DNA from 3 places in the Arthrobacter sp. TmT3-37 genome. Region 2 is predicted to be linked to each of the others. Evidence: riboswitches for the same ligand, from Rfam matches in the RefSeq annotation. Region 2 holds a riboswitch; each other region holds the start of a gene.
What was found. Region 2 has a riboswitch for S-adenosylmethionine ahead of ACX80U_RS03560 (ABC transporter substrate-binding protein). Riboswitches for the same ligand answer to the same signal wherever they lie in the genome.
Positions count from the first base shown of each region.

Region 1: it holds a riboswitch for S-adenosylmethionine, as region 2 does, so the genes downstream of both, ACX80U_RS10275 (ABC transporter substrate-binding protein) here and ACX80U_RS03560 (ABC transporter substrate-binding protein) in region 2, are expected to answer to the same signal.
Region 3: it holds a riboswitch for S-adenosylmethionine, as region 2 does, so the genes downstream of both, ACX80U_RS16590 (bifunctional o-acetylhomoserine/o-acetylserine sulfhydrylase) here and ACX80U_RS03560 (ABC transporter substrate-binding protein) in region 2, are expected to answer to the same signal.

Region 1 is NZ_JBTNDU010000006.1:131,751-137,580, forward strand. It holds gene ACX80U_RS10255 (GAF domain-containing sensor histidine kinase) at 1-193, opposite strand, end outside; gene ACX80U_RS10260 (pyridoxamine 5'-phosphate oxidase family protein) at 432-833, shown strand; gene ACX80U_RS10265 (DUF427 domain-containing protein) at 959-1,840, shown strand; gene ACX80U_RS10270 (VOC family protein) at 2,037-2,462, shown strand; SAM riboswitch class IV at 2,612-2,740, shown strand; gene ACX80U_RS10275 (ABC transporter substrate-binding protein) at 2,880-4,541, shown strand; gene ACX80U_RS10280 (ABC transporter permease) at 4,542-5,474, shown strand; gene ACX80U_RS10285 (ABC transporter permease) at 5,471-5,830, shown strand, end outside.
Region 2 is NZ_JBTNDU010000002.1:155,386-161,215, reverse strand. It holds gene ACX80U_RS03580 (primary-amine oxidase) at 1-830, opposite strand, end outside; gene ACX80U_RS03575 (APC family permease) at 920-2,380, opposite strand; gene ACX80U_RS03570 (APC family permease) at 2,573-4,099, shown strand; gene ACX80U_RS03565 (helix-turn-helix domain-containing protein) at 4,096-4,401, shown strand; SAM riboswitch class I at 4,449-4,547, shown strand; gene ACX80U_RS03560 (ABC transporter substrate-binding protein) at 4,653-5,830, shown strand, end outside.
Region 3 is NZ_JBTNDU010000017.1:42,015-47,844, forward strand. It holds gene hutI (imidazolonepropionase) at 1-433, shown strand, start outside; gene ACX80U_RS16575 (CPBP family intramembrane glutamic endopeptidase) at 494-1,303, shown strand; gene ACX80U_RS16580 (DUF1540 domain-containing protein) at 1,444-1,731, shown strand; gene ACX80U_RS16585 (VOC family protein) at 1,809-2,450, opposite strand; SAM riboswitch class IV at 2,594-2,710, shown strand; gene ACX80U_RS16590 (bifunctional o-acetylhomoserine/o-acetylserine sulfhydrylase) at 2,792-4,111, shown strand; gene metX (homoserine O-acetyltransferase MetX) at 4,118-5,260, shown strand; gene ACX80U_RS16600 (hypothetical protein) at 5,385-5,627, shown strand; gene ACX80U_RS16605 (SGNH/GDSL hydrolase family protein) at 5,673-5,830, opposite strand, start outside.

The sequences.
Region 1 (5,830 bases), on a different contig from region 2:
GACCGACGACGCCGAGGGCACCGAAGCGTGCATCGACCAGCTGGCACGCCGCTTCGATGACACGTTCCAGGACGGTGTCGAGCCCCAGGTCGTCCGCGATGGCAGCGAAGGCAGCCAGGAGGTTCTCCACCCCCGCCGGAGCCGGCGGTTGCACAACCGCACCCAGGGGCGGCTCCTCAGGGTAGGTAACCATGCCGCACGCTCCGTCGATCAGGACGAGACCTCATCGTTGGACGATAACAGGGTCGGCGGGCCCCGGTCGGCGTGGCGCCCGCTTCGTACTCCCGGTCCATGGACGCAGGACCTGCACGGACGGAAGCTCGTGCTGCTCACGAATGCTGGGATCTGCTCCGAGGTGCGCCCGTCGGGTGCTGGGCGGATGCCGCCGCCGGTCCGACTGATGGAGGGCACATCAGGGTCTTCCGGCCCTGATGCATGCCTCGGACGCACTCACGCCGTCGCAATGCTGGGCGTTGGTGACCACGCAGTCGACGGGGCGGCTGGGATTCTTCCGGGAGGGGCTGCTGGAGATCTTCCCCGTCAACTACTTCGTGCTCGATGAGCGCGTGTACGTCAGGACCAGGGCCGACGGCATCATCGCCACCAGCCATCTTGAGCACGCTGCAGTCCAGACCGATTCCACGGACAGGACCACGCAGAGCGGTTGGACCGTCCTGGTGAACGGTCCGGCGGCCCGCGTCGAAGATCCTGAACTCCTCACCAGGTTGTGGGGTACAACAGCCGAGGAGCCGTGGGCGTCCGGCCTGCGCGACCTGTTCTTCGCGCTGACGCCCGCCCATGTGCGCGGGCGCCGCCCGCACACCACCCACTAGTCGCTGTCGGGTACGGGCAGCCTGTCCGACGCTCACCCGATCCGCCGTGCTCGTCCCGGTGCGCCTGCTGCGGACGCCGCCATCGGCCTCTATCCGCAGCGGCGACGCAGGTCTACCGTGAGTGCATGTCGAGCCCTCCCGTACCCCCGGCCAACCACGACACCGATGCGACCGGCGTGCTCATGCGGGACGTGATGGGGCAACTGCTCCAGAAGCTGAGATACGAGCCGACCGCGAAGCGCGTCCGCGCCACGCTCGGCGGACAGACCGTCGTGGACACGACGCACGCGATGCTCGTGTGGGAGCCGCGCAGGGTCGTGCCCGGGTACGCCGTCCCGTACCAGGACATCCGCGCCGAGATCTCGCCCCGCACCCCACCGCCACCCGAGAACGGTCCGGTCGGATTCATGCTGCCCGACCTGTCGACGATTCCCGTGTTGGACCCGCGTATCCCCTTCGACGTGCGCACGACCGCGGGCGAGCCAGTCGGGATACGCGTCGCTGGAACGGAGGCCGTCGCGTCCGGATTCCGCGCACGCGACCCCGGCCTCGACGACTACGTGATCCTCGCATTCGCCGACTTCGACAGCTGGTTCGAGGAGGACGACGAGATCATCAGCCATCCGCACGACCCGTACGGCCGCATCGACGTCCGAGGCACCTCCCGACACGTGCAGCTTATGCTCGACGGACACATCCTCGCCGACACCACCCGGGCGCGGATGCTGTTCGAGACGACCCTGCCCGCCCGGTACTACCTTCCGGTCGAGGACGTCGTGGCGCCGCTCGAGCCCAGCTCGACACGGTCCATGTGCTCGTACAAGGGCTACGCGACCTGGTACTCCGCCCTGGTGGGAGACAAGAGGGTGGATGACATCGCGTGGCAGTACGAACACCCCCTGAGTGACGCGGCCGAGGTGCAGGACTACGTCGCGTTCCTCGACGAGCGGCTCGATCTCGTCATCGACGGCGAGCAGCAGGAACGTGCCCTCACCCCGTGGTCGTGACATCGGTGGTCGTGTCACGGGCGGTGATCGACGCCGGCACGTCGCGTCGGCGGTGACCTGAGCACCCGGGGTGACGTGGGCTTCCCCGCCGAGAACCGTCGCGGTCTCAGGCCTGCCGCGGCGTCAAGGGTCTCCGCACCCCCCGGTCCTGTCCGAAAAAGCCCAGGGCACCGGCCGTGCCGACTATGCTCGCGCCATGGACCAGCAACTGCACTTCGTCACGGTCGCCACCCGCGACCTCGACGCCGCGCGATCGTTCTACAGCGGATTGGGCTGGTCCCCTGCGCTCGACGTCCCGGAGGAGATCATCTTCTACCAGGTGGCGCCCGGTCTGCTCCTGGGGCTGTTCCGATCCGACAAGTTCGCGCAGGACGTCGGGCTCGATGCGGCGCCCGGACCGTCCGGGATGACGCTGTCGCACAATGTCGGCAGCCCCGACGAGGTCCGCCGGCTGGTGGCCAGGATGGCGGACGCCGGCGGGACCATCCTCAAGGAGCCCCGCGACGGCTCCTTCGGGGGCATCTTCCACGCCCTGGTCCGGGATCCGAACGACGTCGTCTGGGAGATCGCCTTCAACCCCGGCTGGCGGATCGACGACGACGGGGCCGTCGTCATCGGCTGATGCCGGAATCAGGTGCGGCACCGGCTCCCCTGCTGTCGTATCCCCTGTCCGCCAGGTATTCGACGGGACAATGCGCGGGTATCGCACGTCCCGGTCATATTTCTTCTTATTCGCAGGACCGCCCGTCTCCCTGCCTATATTGAATTCAGCTTCAAGAGATGCGGTCGGAAAGCTCCGACTGGACCGCACACCAACCCCATGTTCCTGGGTGGTTCGGATGACGAAGCGGCCTTCGCCATGGCACGTGAGTGCCCGTCCGGCGCGGGCAAGAGCACACCGAAAGGCACTCCCGTGAGCTGTAACGCCCTCCCCCTCCCCTAGCAGGCCCTGCGCGTCCAGCGCATCCTGTTGCTCCTTTCTCCCCTTTTCCGGTGAATTCCGCCGTGCGCGGCACCGGACCCCTCAGAGGAATTCTCCATGAATGCATCCGTAATTCCCCCTGCCCGGAATCACCGGCCGGTCCGCCGGCTCACCACGTTATCGGCCATCGCCCTGGTGGCCCTTGTCAGTGGCTGCGCCGGACCGGCGGCCTCCACCTCGGAGACGGCCGGTGAGCCCGTGTCCGGAGGGGTCCTGGACGTGTCGATCTCGGCCGAACCGGGGTGCCTCGACGGCCACGGCATCTCGGCGACCCAGCAGCAGTTCCTGGGACGCCTGATCTACGACAACGTGGTGACGCTGGACGAGAACGGGGACATCGCGCCCTACCTCGCGGAATCATGGGACATCTCGGAGGACGGCAGGACCTACACCTTCCACCTCAAGGAGGGCGTCACCTTCAGCGACGGCTCGCCGTGGAACGCGGAGGTCCTCGGCCAGAACTTCGAGCACATGCGGGACCCCGCGACGAAGTCACCGCTCGCCGCCGCGTACATCGCCCCCTACGTGGACGGCACGGTCCTGGACGAGTACACCTTCGAGGCCCACCTCGAATACCCCTACACCCCGTTCCTCTACACCCTCACGCAGTCCTGGCTCGGGATGAACTCGGGCAAGGCCATCGCGGAGGCTCCCGAGACCCTGTGCCAGCAGCCGATCGGGACCGGCCCCTTCACCGTCGCGGACTACCAGCCGGGCCAGAGCATCACCTACACCAAGCGCGAGGGCTACGACTGGGCGCCGGAGTGGCTCGAGGGTGACGGCGAGGCATATCTCGACGGCGTCGAGGTGACCCTCGTCGGCGAGCCGGTGATCCGGCACCAGTCCCTCGTCTCCGGGCAGTACGACCTGACCGAGAACCTCGCGCCCCAGAACGCGGCGGCTGTCCAGGCCGACCCGAACTTCACCTACGAGAACCTCCCCCGCACCGGCAGCCCCTACGTGCTGAGCTTCAACCTCAGCCGTGCACCGTTCGACGACCTCGCCGTCCGCCAGGCCTTCGCCGCCGCCGTGGACACCGCTGCGGTCACCGAGAGCCTGGGCTTCGGCACCTACACGCCGATCGACGGGTTCCTCTCGAAGGAGAGCAAGTACTACGACCCGACCGTCGAGGGGACGCTCACCCACGATCCCGAGCGCGCGAACCAGCTGCTCGACGACGCCGGCTGGTCCGAGCGCGACGGCGAGGGCTTCCGCACGAAGGACGGCCGACGGCTGGTCGTCGAGGTACCGACGGTGGAGAGCTCGACGCCGAGTCCCCTGCTGGTCCAACTGCAGGGCGAGGCCCGTAAGGTCGGCTTCGACCTCCAGATCATCCAGCTGCCGCAGGCGCAGCTCAGCGAATTGCGCTACGCCGGTGACTACGACGCGCTGGCCGGCGTGTGGCACACCAACACCACCGACGTCCTGTTCATCCGGTACCACTCCTCGGAGATCACCGGCGAACGGATCGGCCAGAACTCGTCCTACGTCGACGATCCGGCCCTGGACGAACTGCTCCTGACGGCCCGCGGGTCCGACGACGGACCCGAGGCTGAGGAAGCGTACTCGAAGGCGCAGCACCGGCTGCTCGAGATCGTGCCCGGCGTGCCCCTCTACGAGAATCCGAGCCAGTTCGCGTACGCCAAGACGGTCCATGATGTCGCCGTCGACACGTCCCACCCCGTGCCCGTCCTGACCTACGCGTGGAAGGCGGAGTAGGTGCCGATCCTCCGACGCATCCTCACCCGCCTGCTGGTCGGCATCGGCGTGCTCTGGGGCGCGGCAACGCTGACCTTCCTCGCGGTCTACCTGATCCCGGGCGACACCGCTCTGCTGATCCTCGGCGGTCCGGACGCGCGGCCCACGGCCGAGACCCTCGCCCAGGTCCGCAGCGACTACCTCCTCGACCAGCCGTTCATCGTGCAGTACGGCAGCTACCTCGGCAACCTGCTGCAGGGTGACCTGGGCCAGTCCTACCGGCTCCGGCTGCCCGTCACGGATGCCATCGGCCAGCAGATCGGCGCGACGGCGGCGCTCGCGGCAGCCGCCGTCGCCGTCGCCCTCCCGCTGACCCTCGCCGTCGCCGTCCTGTCCGCGCAGCGGGCGAACTGGATCCGGTCGATCGTCTCCGGCGTCGAAGTGGTCCTCGCCGCGACACCGACCTTCATCATCGGGTTCGCCCTGCTGATCGTCTTCTCGTTCTCGCTGCGCTGGTTCCCGATCGGCGGCAACCAGGGCGTGGCGGCACTGGTCCTGCCGGCGCTCACGCTGGGCCTCGCCGTCTTCGGGACGCTCTCGCAGGTCCTCCGCAACGAACTCGAGGACGTCCTGGAGCAACCCTTCATCCTCACGGCGAGGTCCCGCGGGATGCGCGACCTCCCGGTGCGTGTGCGGCACGCACTCCGGCATGCCGCCATCCCGGTGATGACGATGTCAGGATTCGTCGTCGCCGCGCTCCTCGGCGGATCGGTGATCGTCGAGACCCTGTTCAGCCGGCAGGGCATCGGTTCGCTGACACTGGCCTCCGTCTACAACAAGGACCTCCCCGTCATCATCGGCATCGTGCTGCTCTCCGCCGCGGTGTACGTGGTGGTCAACCTGGTGATCGACCTCCTCTACACGCTCATCGACCCGAAAGTGGTGACGGCATGAGCATCACCTCGCGCACTGCTCCCCCCGACGCGGTTCCCCTGGCGCCGACGCCTCCGGCTTCTCCTACGGTCCCCGTCCACCCCGTCCACCCCGTCCACCGCGGGGTCCGCGCCCGGCGAGCGCGACGCATCAGGCCCGGCATCCTGCTGGCCTCGGCCTTCCTCCTGTGGCTCGCGGCGGCGGTCCTGGCACCGGGTCTGCTCTCCCCGGCCGATCCGTACGCGGTGGATCCCTCCCGGAGCTTCGAAGCGCCGGACGGGACGGCCTGGTTCGGTACCGACGACTCCGGCGCGGACAACTATTCCCGGATCGTGCACGGTGCTGCCACCTCGCTGTACATCGGTCTCGGCGCGACG
Region 2 (5,830 bases):
AGCTGGCGCAGGATGAGCCCTTCGCGGGCATCGAAGCTCACGCCGAGCTTCCAGCTGGCCCACTCGATCCTCGAGCCGTCCACGCTGAAGGACGGGCCCTCGGGCTGCGTGATCTCGATCGGCTTCAGGGTGGTGAGCTCGGGGCCGCGGTAGTCCGCCAGGTGGAAGTTCCCGACCTCGGGTGGCAGGTCGAACGTCTTGTAGTCGACGACGTCGAGCACGGTCCGGGCGATCGGGTCGACGTAGGCGCAGAGGCCGTCGATGGGGCGGGCCCAGATGTTGTCCTCCACGTTCTCGCGGTAGAAGCCGAAGCAGCGGATGATCCGGTGCCCGCTCTCCCCCTCGTTCTCGTAGTAGCCGGGTGAGAGCGGGGCCGAGATGACCTTCATCGGGTCGAGTCCGCGGGCCTCGATGGCGTCGCGCCACGCTGTGTCGGCCTGCAGGATCGGGTCGATGATCTCGAACTCGGCTTCCAGGATCGGCAGCTGGCCGGTCGATCCGTCCACGATCGTGGTCCGGAGGACGACGTCGGACGTCAGGGAGACACGCAGGTCACGTGCCTCTCCGCTGCCCAGGTTCAGCAGCATCACGCGGGCGATGCGCTCGGGCAGGGGTCCGGCGCCGTCCTCGTAGGCGAGCACCTCGGACTTCGCGGGTTCGACGAGTCCCACGTAGACGAAGCGGGTGTCCGCGTCGGTACCGCCCGCCGCGTGGACGAGGGCCTGGACCCTCGTGATCTCGGCGCCGTCGAGTCCGGCCAGGACGTCGACGCGCCCGAGGGCGTCCGTCGCGACGGGAGCCGGTGCGGTGGTGTCATCTACAACTGTCATGTCTTCGGGTCCTAACGGTGGGATAACAGGAGGGTCGGTGGGTGTGCGGGCTGCGCCGTGGGCGTGGCGGGTCGCGCCGTCATCCGGTCCTAGCCGGCGATGGCGTCCGTGATGCGTGCGTAGGCGGCGCCGTCCTGGCGTTCGAGGTAGCGGCCGCGCAGCAGGCCGGCCGCCATGGTGAGCGGGATGGTGGCCATCAGGGCCAGGCTCAGGCCCCAACCGCCGCCCACGAGCATCGGGAAGTACGCGACGATCACGGCGCCTGCGGCGAGGAGGCCAACCAGGGCCAGGACCGGTGCGATCCGTGTCCGCCAGGGACCCCCGGTGAGCTCGGAGTGGCGGCCGAAGTAGGCCACGACCGCCAGGCATGTCTGGGCCATGAGCACCACGATCGCGAGGGTGGCGATGCCCGAGAGCCAGGTGAAGACCTGCAGCACGGGATCCATGCGCAGCAGGGCGAACGCCACGATGAGGACGGTGGCGGTGATCGTCTGCGCGAGCGACGACTTGTGGGGCGAGAGGTGACGGGGGTGCACGTCGGCCAGGAGCTGGGGCATGGTGCCGGCGGCGGCCATCGAGTGCTGGTAGCGGGTGATGACGTTGTGGAAGGACAGCACGCAGGCGAACAGGCTCGTCAGGAGCAGCACGTTGATGGCGATGGCGCCCGCGCTGCCGAGGTAGTTGGCGGCGGTGACCACGATCATCGCTCCCGGATCCTCCGCTGCGGCCTGCACCACCTGGGACGGACCCCAGGCCATGACCAGGGCCCAGCCACCGAACGTGTAGAACAGGCCGATGAGGAGGACGGCGGCATAGGTGGCGCGCGGGATGGTCTTCTCGGGGTCCTTGGCCTCGTCGCGGAAGATCGCGGTGGCCTCGAAGCCGATGAATCCGGCGATCGCCATCATGAGGCCCACGCCCGGTGCGCCCGAGAAGATGTTGACCGGCGTGAAGGGAGCCGCGGAGAGGCCCTCCGCGCCGCCGGTGGCCACGACGACCGCTGCGAGCACCAGGACGATGCCGATCTCGGCGACCAGCAGGACACCGAGCACCTTCGAGCTCAGTTCGATGTGCCGGTAGCCGAGGACGCCGACGAACGCGATCATGGCGAGCGCGTAGAGCCACCACGGCAGCTCCGGCAGTCCGAGGTTGGTCAGTGCGAGGTTCAGGCTGAAGCCGAGGTAGCCGTACACCGCGACCTGGATGGTCGTGTAGGTGAGGAGGGCGAGGAACGCCGCTCCCAGACCCTGCTTCCTGCCGAGCCCGTAGCCCACGTAGGTGAAGAACGCCCCGGGCCTCGGTACCACCCGGCTCATCGCGCTCAGGCCCACGGAGAACAGGAGGAGGATGAGCCCTGCGACGGCGTACATGCTGGGATACCCCGGCCCGTTGCCCAGCAGGATTCCGAGCGGCGCGGCGCCGCCGATGACGGTCAGCGGCGATGCCGCCGCGACGACCATGAACACGATGGATCCGGCGCCCAGGGTGCCGGTGAGGCGCTGGGAGCCGACGGCGGATGCGGACGCCGTGCCTGTGGGGGAGATAGCCATGCAGCGATGCTTCCAACGGACCGTTTCCGCCCGATCATCGCCCGGTAAAAGCTGCCGTCGTTCCAAATGAGACTCCCGTGCGGCGTGCCCGGAGCCCCACCTGCGACGTCGTCGGGCCTGCTGCGTCATACAGGCGTCGTGAAACATCAGGGCAACACGGCGCACCTACTGTTCGCGGGGGAAAGGCAGATCATGAAGCCACTGCAGGACGCCGTCGCCAGCCCTCCTCGCGTGACCGGGCTGGCGGACATCTCTCCGCTCCACGGCCTGGCCCGGCGGAGCCTCGGCCCCGTGGACGCCCTCGCGCAATCGGTCTCAGCGATGGCACCGGTTGCCGCGGCCGTGACCATGCCCGCGATGGTCACCGCCGCCGCAGGCCGCCACGCGGTTACGTCGATCCTCTGCGCGACGGTCCTGGTCCTGCTGATCGGCTACACGCTCGGCCAGTACGCGCGGCGCATGGGAGCTGCCGGCTCGCTGTACAGCTACGTGGCCCAGGCCCTGGGCAGCACGGGCACGTGGCGACCCCTGGTAGCCCTCGCGACGGGCTGCTCGCTGATCATCGGTTACGCCTGCATCGCGATGTTCGCGCTGATCGGCTTCGCACTGCACGCCTCGGACCTCATCGCGTCGTTCGGCCGGCCGCAGTTCGCCGATCCGGTGATGGCCGGCGTCATCCTCGCGGTCGGCGGGACCTGCACGTGGCTGCTCATCCGGGGTCTCCGCCTGTCCTCCCTCGCCATGCTCATGGCCGAAGGAGCGGCGCTCGTGGTCCTCGTGGTGCCGATCGTCCTCGTGTTCCTCGCGGTCCCACGCGAGGCCCTGCCCGACGTCGACGTCCGGGCCGCCGTGCCGGACCCGGGCTTCAGCGGCCTGGCGACGGGCGCCGTCCTGGCCCTGATGGCCTTCGTGGGCTTCGAGAGCGCCACCGTCCTGGGTGCCGAGACGCGCAGGCCGCTGCGGACCATTCCCCGAGTGCTGCTCTGGAGTGCCGCCGGCGGGGGTGTGCTGTACGTCGTGGCAGCCCTGGCCCAACGGGTCCTGCTGCAATCCGTGCTCCCGCTGGACGACGACGGGTCGCAGGTCTTCGGTCCCGCGATGCGGGCTGCAGGCCTCCCGTGGCTGATCCCCCTGCTCGACGCCGGCGCCGCGCTGTCCTTCTTCGCGTGCACGCTCGCGTGCGCCACCGCACTGGCCCGGGTGCTGCTGACCATGGGCCGGGAGGATGTCCTGCCCGCCTGGCTCGGGCACGCCCACCTCCGGTTCCGGACGCCCGTCCACGCCGTCCTGGCTGCCATGCCCGTGGTGACGGTCGTTCCGGCGATGCTGATCCTGCTCGGCCTCGGAACGGGCGAGGCGATGAACAAGCTCCTCGGCACCGCAGCCACCGCCTACGTCACCGCTTATCTGCTGGCGTGCTGTGCAGCGCCGGTCTTCCTGCGGCGCATCGGCGAGCTGACCCTCCGGCCGGCGCTCGCGGCCGGGCTCACCTCGGTGGCCCTCGCGGGTGCACTCGTCGCCTATCGGATCACCCTCGCGGGTGCGGGCCGTAGCGCGAGCGGCTGGATCTTCTGCATCCTGCTGGCCACCGCGCTGCTCTGGTTCCTGTGGCACCGCCGTCACCGGTCGGCGGACCCCGTTCTCGGGCTCTACGACGTGCCCACGCAGGACGCCGTGCTCGGAGGTGGTCGGAACACTGCCGCGGGCGATGCCCCATGACCACGGACCGGCCCGACGACGTCGGCCTGCGGGCCCGCCAGCCCAAAGCGGTGCGGAGCGCCCTCGCGGTGCTCGAGGAGGTTGCGCGGTGCGGACCCGGGGTCACGGGGCTGGAGGTGAGCCGCAACCTCGGGCTGCCGAAGGCCACCACCTACCGGCTCCTGAACCTGCTGGTCGAGGACGAGTACCTGGTGCGGCTGCCGGACCTCAGCGGCTTCGCGCTCGGCCGCAAGGTAGAACTCCTGGTGCAGCTGTCGGGCGTCGGGGGAAGCCGTCCCGGATCGCCGCGTGACCGAATATGACGGGCACCACTGGCGCCCCCGCCCTCCGGTGCGCTTAGCTGTAGCCATAACCATCCCGAGCGGCCGAGAGACCTGGATCGACGACGCCGCAGCAACCCTCCCCGTGTAGCAACGGGGAACGGTGCTACTGCCAGGACCGATGGAGAAGCTACACGCTTTCGTTGGTCTGCCCTTCCGTGCTCCGGCACGCCCGGGGCGACTACTGGCTGACCTGTATCACCCTCCATCGGGCGATGATTCAGGAGCCACGCGTGAGAACAGCAAGCCCCAGCACTCCCCGTCCACCCCGCACCCTCGCCCTGCTCGCCGTCGCGGCGGGCCTGGTGCTCACCACGAGCGGCTGCGGAGGATCAGCAGCCGCGAGCGAGGACGACACCTTCGTCTTCGCCACCGGCAAGGACATCTCCTGCCTCGACCCCCACGTCAACGGGGACATGCCGCAGGCGTCCATCGCGGCGAACTACCTCGACTCCCTCGTGTCCCAGGACAGCGAAGGGGCCATCCACCCGTGGCTCGCCACGGACTGGTCCGTGTCCGACGACGGCCTCAGCTACACCTTCACGGTGCGCGACGACGTCTGGTTCACCGACGGGACGAAGCTCACCGCGGAGGCGGTTAAGGCCAACCTCGACCACATGATCGACCCCGACACGCAGTCCGGCACGGCCGGCGGCTACCTCAAGCCCTACGTGGGCACCGAGGTCGTGGACGAGACCACCGCCGTCGTCACCCTCAACCGCCCCTACGCCGCGTTCCTCGAGGTGCTCGCCCAGCCGTTCCTCGGCATCGAATCGCCCGAGGCGCTCAAACGGCCGCAGGCCGAGAACTGCAACGCCCCCGTGGGTACCGGGCCGTACAAGATCGTCGACTACGTTCCGCAGTCCAAGGTCAGCCTGGTGCGCAACGAGGACTACAACTCCGCTCCGCCGTATGCGCAGCACGAGGGGCCGGCGCACATCGAGAAGATCGAGTGGCGCATCGTCCCCGAGGACTCCACCCGCTACGGCCTCCTGCGGGCGGGCCAGGTGGACGCCCTCGACCTCATGCCGTCGGTGCACTTCGGCGAGGCCGAGGCGGACCCGAACGTCGAACTGATCCTGCAGGACCGGCCCGGCAACCCGACCAACCTGATCCTCAACACCACCCGGGCACCGTTCGACGACGTGGACGTGCGCAAGGCCTTCCTGCACAGCGCCTACGTCGATGCGGGCATCAACAGCGTGTACTTCGGCACCGTCACCCGGGCCGGCGGCCCCTTGAGTTCCACCACGGGCTTCTACTCCCCCGACTTCGAGCACGTTTACGACCCGGATCCCGACGAGGCGGCCCGCCTGCTCGATGAGGCGGGCTGGACCGAGCGCGACGACGAGGGCTACCGCGTGAAGGACGGCGAGCGCCTGACCGTGCACTTCCCCTACACGCCCGGCGC
Region 3 (5,830 bases), on a different contig from region 2:
CTGGGCCGGCTTCGCTGCGCGGGGCGAACCCGGCACGGTGGCCACCTGCCTGCCCGCCTGCGACCTCTCCACGCGCCAGCCGTTCCCGCCCGCCCGGAGGCTCCTCGACGCCGGCGTGCAGCTCGCGATCGCCAGCAACTGCAACCCCGGTACGTCGTTCACGAGCTCGATGGCCTTCTGCGTGGCCATCGCCGTCCTCCAGATGGGCCTCACCGTGCAGGAGGCGGTCCGCGCCGCGACCCTCGGCGGAGCGCTCGCGCTGCGGCGCCACGCGGGCCACGACGAGGACGGCCGGCGCGCGGTCGGCTCCCTGGCCGTCGGGCACCGTGCAGACCTGCAACTGCTGGACGCGCCCTCGGCCACGCATCTCGCATACCGGCCGGGCATGCCGCTCGTCCATGCCGTCTGGCGGGCCGGGAGCCGCGTGCGGTAGGGGAGGCAGGCGGATGTCCGCGGACTGGGAATCACCAGCCGCCGCTGGAAGGATAGCGCCATGACTGCCGAGTCCTCCCCGTCCGCTCCAGCAGCACCGGGCGGTGCCGTCCACCCGGAGCCACCCGTCCCGAGGCGCCGCATCACCGCCGAGCTGCTCATCGTCTTCGGCCTGTCCCTCGGACAGTCCGGTGTGTACGCGATCGTGAGCCTGGCCGAGAAGCTGACGCGCGGCCCCCTCGCCGCGCAGACCACCACGCTGAACCCGGTGCTCGACGACCGGCAGTACTTCGACCTCACCTACCAGCTGCTGGGAATCTTCTTCGCCCTGGTGCCGGTGGCCCTGGTCCTGTTCCTGCTCAGTGGCCACGGGGTCTCGGCGTTCCGACGCCTCGGCCTCACGTTCGAGAGGCCCCTGCGCACCATCGGATTCGGGATCGGCCTGGCGGCGGTCATCGGTATCGGCACGCTCGGGGTCTATGCCGGCGGCCGCGCGCTCGGCATCACCACCGCGCTGGTGCCCGCCGCGCTCGACACCTACTGGTGGACGATCCCCGTGCTCATCCTCTCGGCGGTCCGGCACGCCGTGCTCGAGGAGGTCATCGTGGTGGGGTACCTGTTCCTCCGGCTGCGGGAGCTCGGCTGGTCGACCCCGGCCATCATCCTCACGAGCGCCCTCGTGAGGGGCAGCTACCACCTGTACCAGGGGTTCGGGCCCTTCCTCGGCAACGTGCTCATGGGCCTGCTGTTCGCCTGGTTCTACACGCGCAGCCGTCGGGTGATGCCGCTCGTCCTGGCACACGCGCTCATCGACATCACGGGTTTCGTCGGATTCACCCTGCTCGGTCCCGCCATCGGGATCGGCGGGTGACCGCCTGAGCGAAGCCTTACCTTCGGTCATTGCGCACGCCGATCATGACTAAATTATCCGGTGGACGCGGTGTTACCGTGAGTCCGTTCAGCGAAGTGGCGGCCCCGATCGGGGCCTCACCGGACCAGCCAGGAGGAATCATGAGCGTCGTCACCAGTGTCTCTGAATGCAGCGTCCACAACTGCTCCTTCAACCACGACGGCTGCACGGCCGTCGCCATCACCGTGTCGGGCAGCGAGGAACACGCGTCCTGCGCCACGTTCATCGACACGTCCATCAGCGGCGGACTGCCCAAGATGCTCGCGCACGTCGGAGCGTGCCAGCGATCCGAGTGCAGCTACAACCACGACCTGCTGTGCAGCGCCCCGGCCGTCAAGGTGGGCCCCGGCGCCGAGGCCGCGGACTGCCTGACCTACACCCACGCCTGATCACTCCTCACCACAGCAGCGACACAGCAGAAGGGACCGGACATCATGTCCGGTCCCTTCTGCGTCCGCGGCGGAGGTCAGATCTCGATCCGGCCGTCGGCGGTCTCGAAGGTCACGGACATGATGCCCGGGGTTCCGTTGGGTGCGATCCACTGGACCTGGACGCCGTCGAGCGTCTCCTCGACCTCCGTGCCGAGCCATTCCGTGACGCGCTCGGACGAGCCGGCGATGGTGAGGCAGTCCAGCTTGACCGTTGCAGGACGGGCCTTCGACGGGTGCAGGGACTCGGTGCCCTCGTCCCAGCGGAGCAGATAGGGCACCTGCGGATCCGCGATGAGGCCCTTGATGCCGATCTGCTGCCAGGTCAGCTCCTGGCCGTCCGGGAACTTGCGGTTGCCGGGAACCGCACCGCGGCCGAGCCGCTCCTCGAAGGGTCCCAGGTCGTCGACGGCGACGCACCAGCCCATCCAGCCTCCACCGGCCTCGGAACGCGCCCGCACGGCCTGGCCGAACGGCGCCTTGTCCGACGCGGGGTGGTTGAGGACCTCGACGACCTCCAGGTACTGGCCGTTGACCAGCGGGAAGATCATGTTGCGGGTGCCGAAGCGGGGGTGCACACCGCCCTTCACCGGTTCCATGCCGAGCCTGGCCGAGATCCGGTCGGCGGTCGCAGCAAGTCCATCGGGTTCGCAGGCATAAGAGACGTGGTCCAGGCGCATGCCGATATTTTGGCACTAAGTGATCTGCGTCTCGACTAAGGCTTGCCTTACCCGTTCGACCGACCGCAGAAGGGGGTGAGCCGCTCCTTCACGGAGGGTCACACGGGTTGCCGGATGCGCCCCGATGGGCTTTCATGAATGCAGGTCATGAGTGCCAGCACGAAGCCCCGGCTTGCTGGCCGGCAACCCTCCAACCGCGGTGGGGTGCCCCGGGTGAAGACCAGGTTCGGCGCCACACCGGCGCCGTGCAAGCGCGGGCTCCTGCGGGCCCGGTCTCCTGGAACGGCGTCCACCGACGGGAGCATCGGAACCCGGCCGAGCCCCTTCCTACAGGGAGCACCATGTCCGACGATTGGTCCTTCGAGACACGCCAGATCCACGCCGGCCAGGTGCCGGACACCGCCACGGGAGCGCGTGCGCTGCCCATCTACCAGACGTCGTCATTCGTCTTCCCGAGTGCCGAGAGCGCCGCGAACCGGTTCTCGCTGACGGAACTCGCGCCCATCTACACGCGCATCGGCAATCCCACGCAGGAAGCGGTGGAGACGCGGATCGCGAGCCTCGAGGGCGGCGTCGGCGCGCTGCTCCTGGCCTCCGGCCAGGCGGCGGAGACCTTCGCGGTGCTGAACATCGCCGAGGCGGGTGACCACATCGTGGCGAGCCCGAGCCTCTACGGCGGCACGTACAACCTCTTCAAGCACACGCTGAAGAGGTTCGGCATCGAGACGACCTTCGTCGAGGACCCCGACGACCTCGAGCAGTGGCGCGACGCCGTCCGGCCGAACACCAAGCTCTTCTTCGGGGAAGTCGTGTCCAACCCACGGCAGGACGTCCTGAACATCGAGGGCATCAGCGCCGTCGCCCACGAGAGCGGGATCCCCCTGATCGTGGACAACACGCTGTCCACGCCGTACCTGATCCGGCCCATCGAATGGGGCGCCGACATCGTGGTGCACTCCGCGACGAAGTACCTCGGGGGCCATGGCAATGCCATCGCCGGCGTCATCGTCGATTCGGGGAACTTCGACTTCGCCCAGTACCCCGAGCGCTTCCCGGGCTTCAACAGCCCGGACGAGAGCTACCACGGACTCGTCTACGCGCGGGACCTCGGTGTCGGCAGCGCCCTCGGCGCGAACCTCGCCTACATCCTCAAGGCCCGCGTCCAGTTGCTGCGCGACCTCGGCTCGTCCGTGTCGCCGTTCAACGCCTTCCTCATCGCGCAGGGCCTGGAGACCCTCAGCCTGCGCGTGGAGCGCCACGTGCAGAACGCCCAGGCCGTCGCCGAGTGGCTCGAGGGGCACGACGACGTCGAGCGCGTCTCCTATGCGGGCCTCGCCTCGAGTCCCTGGTACGAACGCGGCAGGAAGTACGGGCGGAACAACGGCACGGGCGCGATCGTCAGCTTCGACATCGTCGGGGGACTCGAGGCCGGCAAGCGCTTCGTCGACGGGCTGGAACTCCACTCGCACGTCGCGAACGTGGGCGATGTGCGCTCGCTCGTGATCCACCCGGCGTCCACGACCCACAGCCAGCTGGGGGCGGAGGCGCAGCTGACCGCCGGAGTGCGCCCGGGCCTCGTGCGCCTCTCCGTGGGCCTCGAGAACATCACCGACATCCTCGCCGACCTCGACGCGGGCTTCCGCGCCGCCAAAGGAGCCTAGCCCTTCGTGACGACCTACCCTCCTGCTCCGCTGCACCCCGGGATCGACGGCGCACGCCCTCCGGGGGACGGGCTCCTGCGCATCGCGCCGATCGGTCCGCTGGCCCTGGAGACGGGCGGCACGCTGCCGGACGTGCAGCTCGCCTTCGAGACCTGGGGCCGGCTGAACCGGGACGGGTCGAACGCCGTGCTCGTGCAGCATGCCCTGACCGGCAGCTCGCACGTGGCACGCGGCGACTCGGAGGAGGAGGGCTGGTGGGATTCGCTCGTGGGTCCCGGCCGCACGGTGGACACCGACCGGTACTTCGTGGTGTCGATCAACATGCTGGGAGGCTGCTACGGCTCGACGGGGCCGGCCAGCCTCGCGCCCGACGGGACGCCGTGGGGTTCGCGCTTCCCCCTGATCACCATCCGGGACTCCGTCCGGGCCGAGGCCCTGCTGGCCGACCGGCTCGGCATCGGCCGGTGGCACTCGGTCCTCGGCGGCTCGATGGGCGGGGCGCGCGCCCTCGAATGGGCACTCATGTATCCGCAGCGCGTTCAGCGCTGCGCCGTCATCGCCTGCACCGCCGCCAGTTCGGCCGAACAGATAGCGTTCGCCCAGGCCCAGGTGCAGGCGATCCGGCTCGATCCCGCCTACCGCCGCGGCGACTACTACGACGGTGCCCCTCCGGAGGCGGGCCTCGGCATCGCCCGGCGGATCGCGCACATCACCTACCGCTCCGAACACGAGCTGGAGGCGCGCTTCGGTCGCGCGGAGCAGGACACCGAACAGCCGTTCGGCGCCGTCCTGCCCGCCGACCGCGGGCGCTACCAGGTGGAGAGCTACCTCGACCACCAGGCGGACAAGCTCGTGGGCCGGTTCGACGCCAACAGCTACGTGATCCTGACCGAGGCGCTGATGAGCCACGACGCGGCGCGCGACCGCGGTACGCTCGACGACGCCCTGGGGACCGCGACGGCGGAGTTCTTCGTCGCGGCCGTGGACTCGGACCGGCTGTACTACCCCGTGCAGTCGAGGCGCCTGGCCGCCGGGCTGCCGGGCGAGGTGCCCGTCCACATGATCTCCTCACCGGTGGGCCACGACGCCTTCCTGACGCAGATCCACCAGCTCGACGCGGACCTCCGGGCCGCCTTCTACACCCGGTAGCAGATACCGGTTGGGTTTCCACGGACCGGCACCTAGTCTTGGAGGTAAGCCTGCTTAGGAATTCGCGGCAGGCAGGTCCCGGGTCGAAGTCCCGGGACCACCGACGTCGAAAGAGGAGCTGTTCATGGAACTGAGCACCATTGGCTGGAACCAGGAAGCACGCGACAAGATCCTGCTGGACGCGGACCGCGCGCTGCAGGGGGCGGTCCGCGAGGCCGTGGAGACGATGGACGGCAAGTCCCGCGACGAGGTCTACGAATTCCTCTTCCAGAAGCTGCAGCCGCAATTCGTCGACTTCAAGCCGGGGCCGGACCTCAGCGCGTGCGCCGACGCCGTGGCCAACGGTGAGGTCTCCCTCGACAGCTAGGAACGACGGGCTGCGCCGCCGCGGGGACTGACCGCCCGGCGGCGGTCAGTCCGCAGCACCCGGCGGCATGCCCGGCCCGAAGATCGGTGCGACGTCCGGCCGCTTCGCGAGGACGCCGTCGCCCGACGACCGGTGCCGGAGCCTGCGCAGGACCCACGGCACGAAGTACTCCCGGGCCCACACGAAGTCCTCCGCCCGCGCCT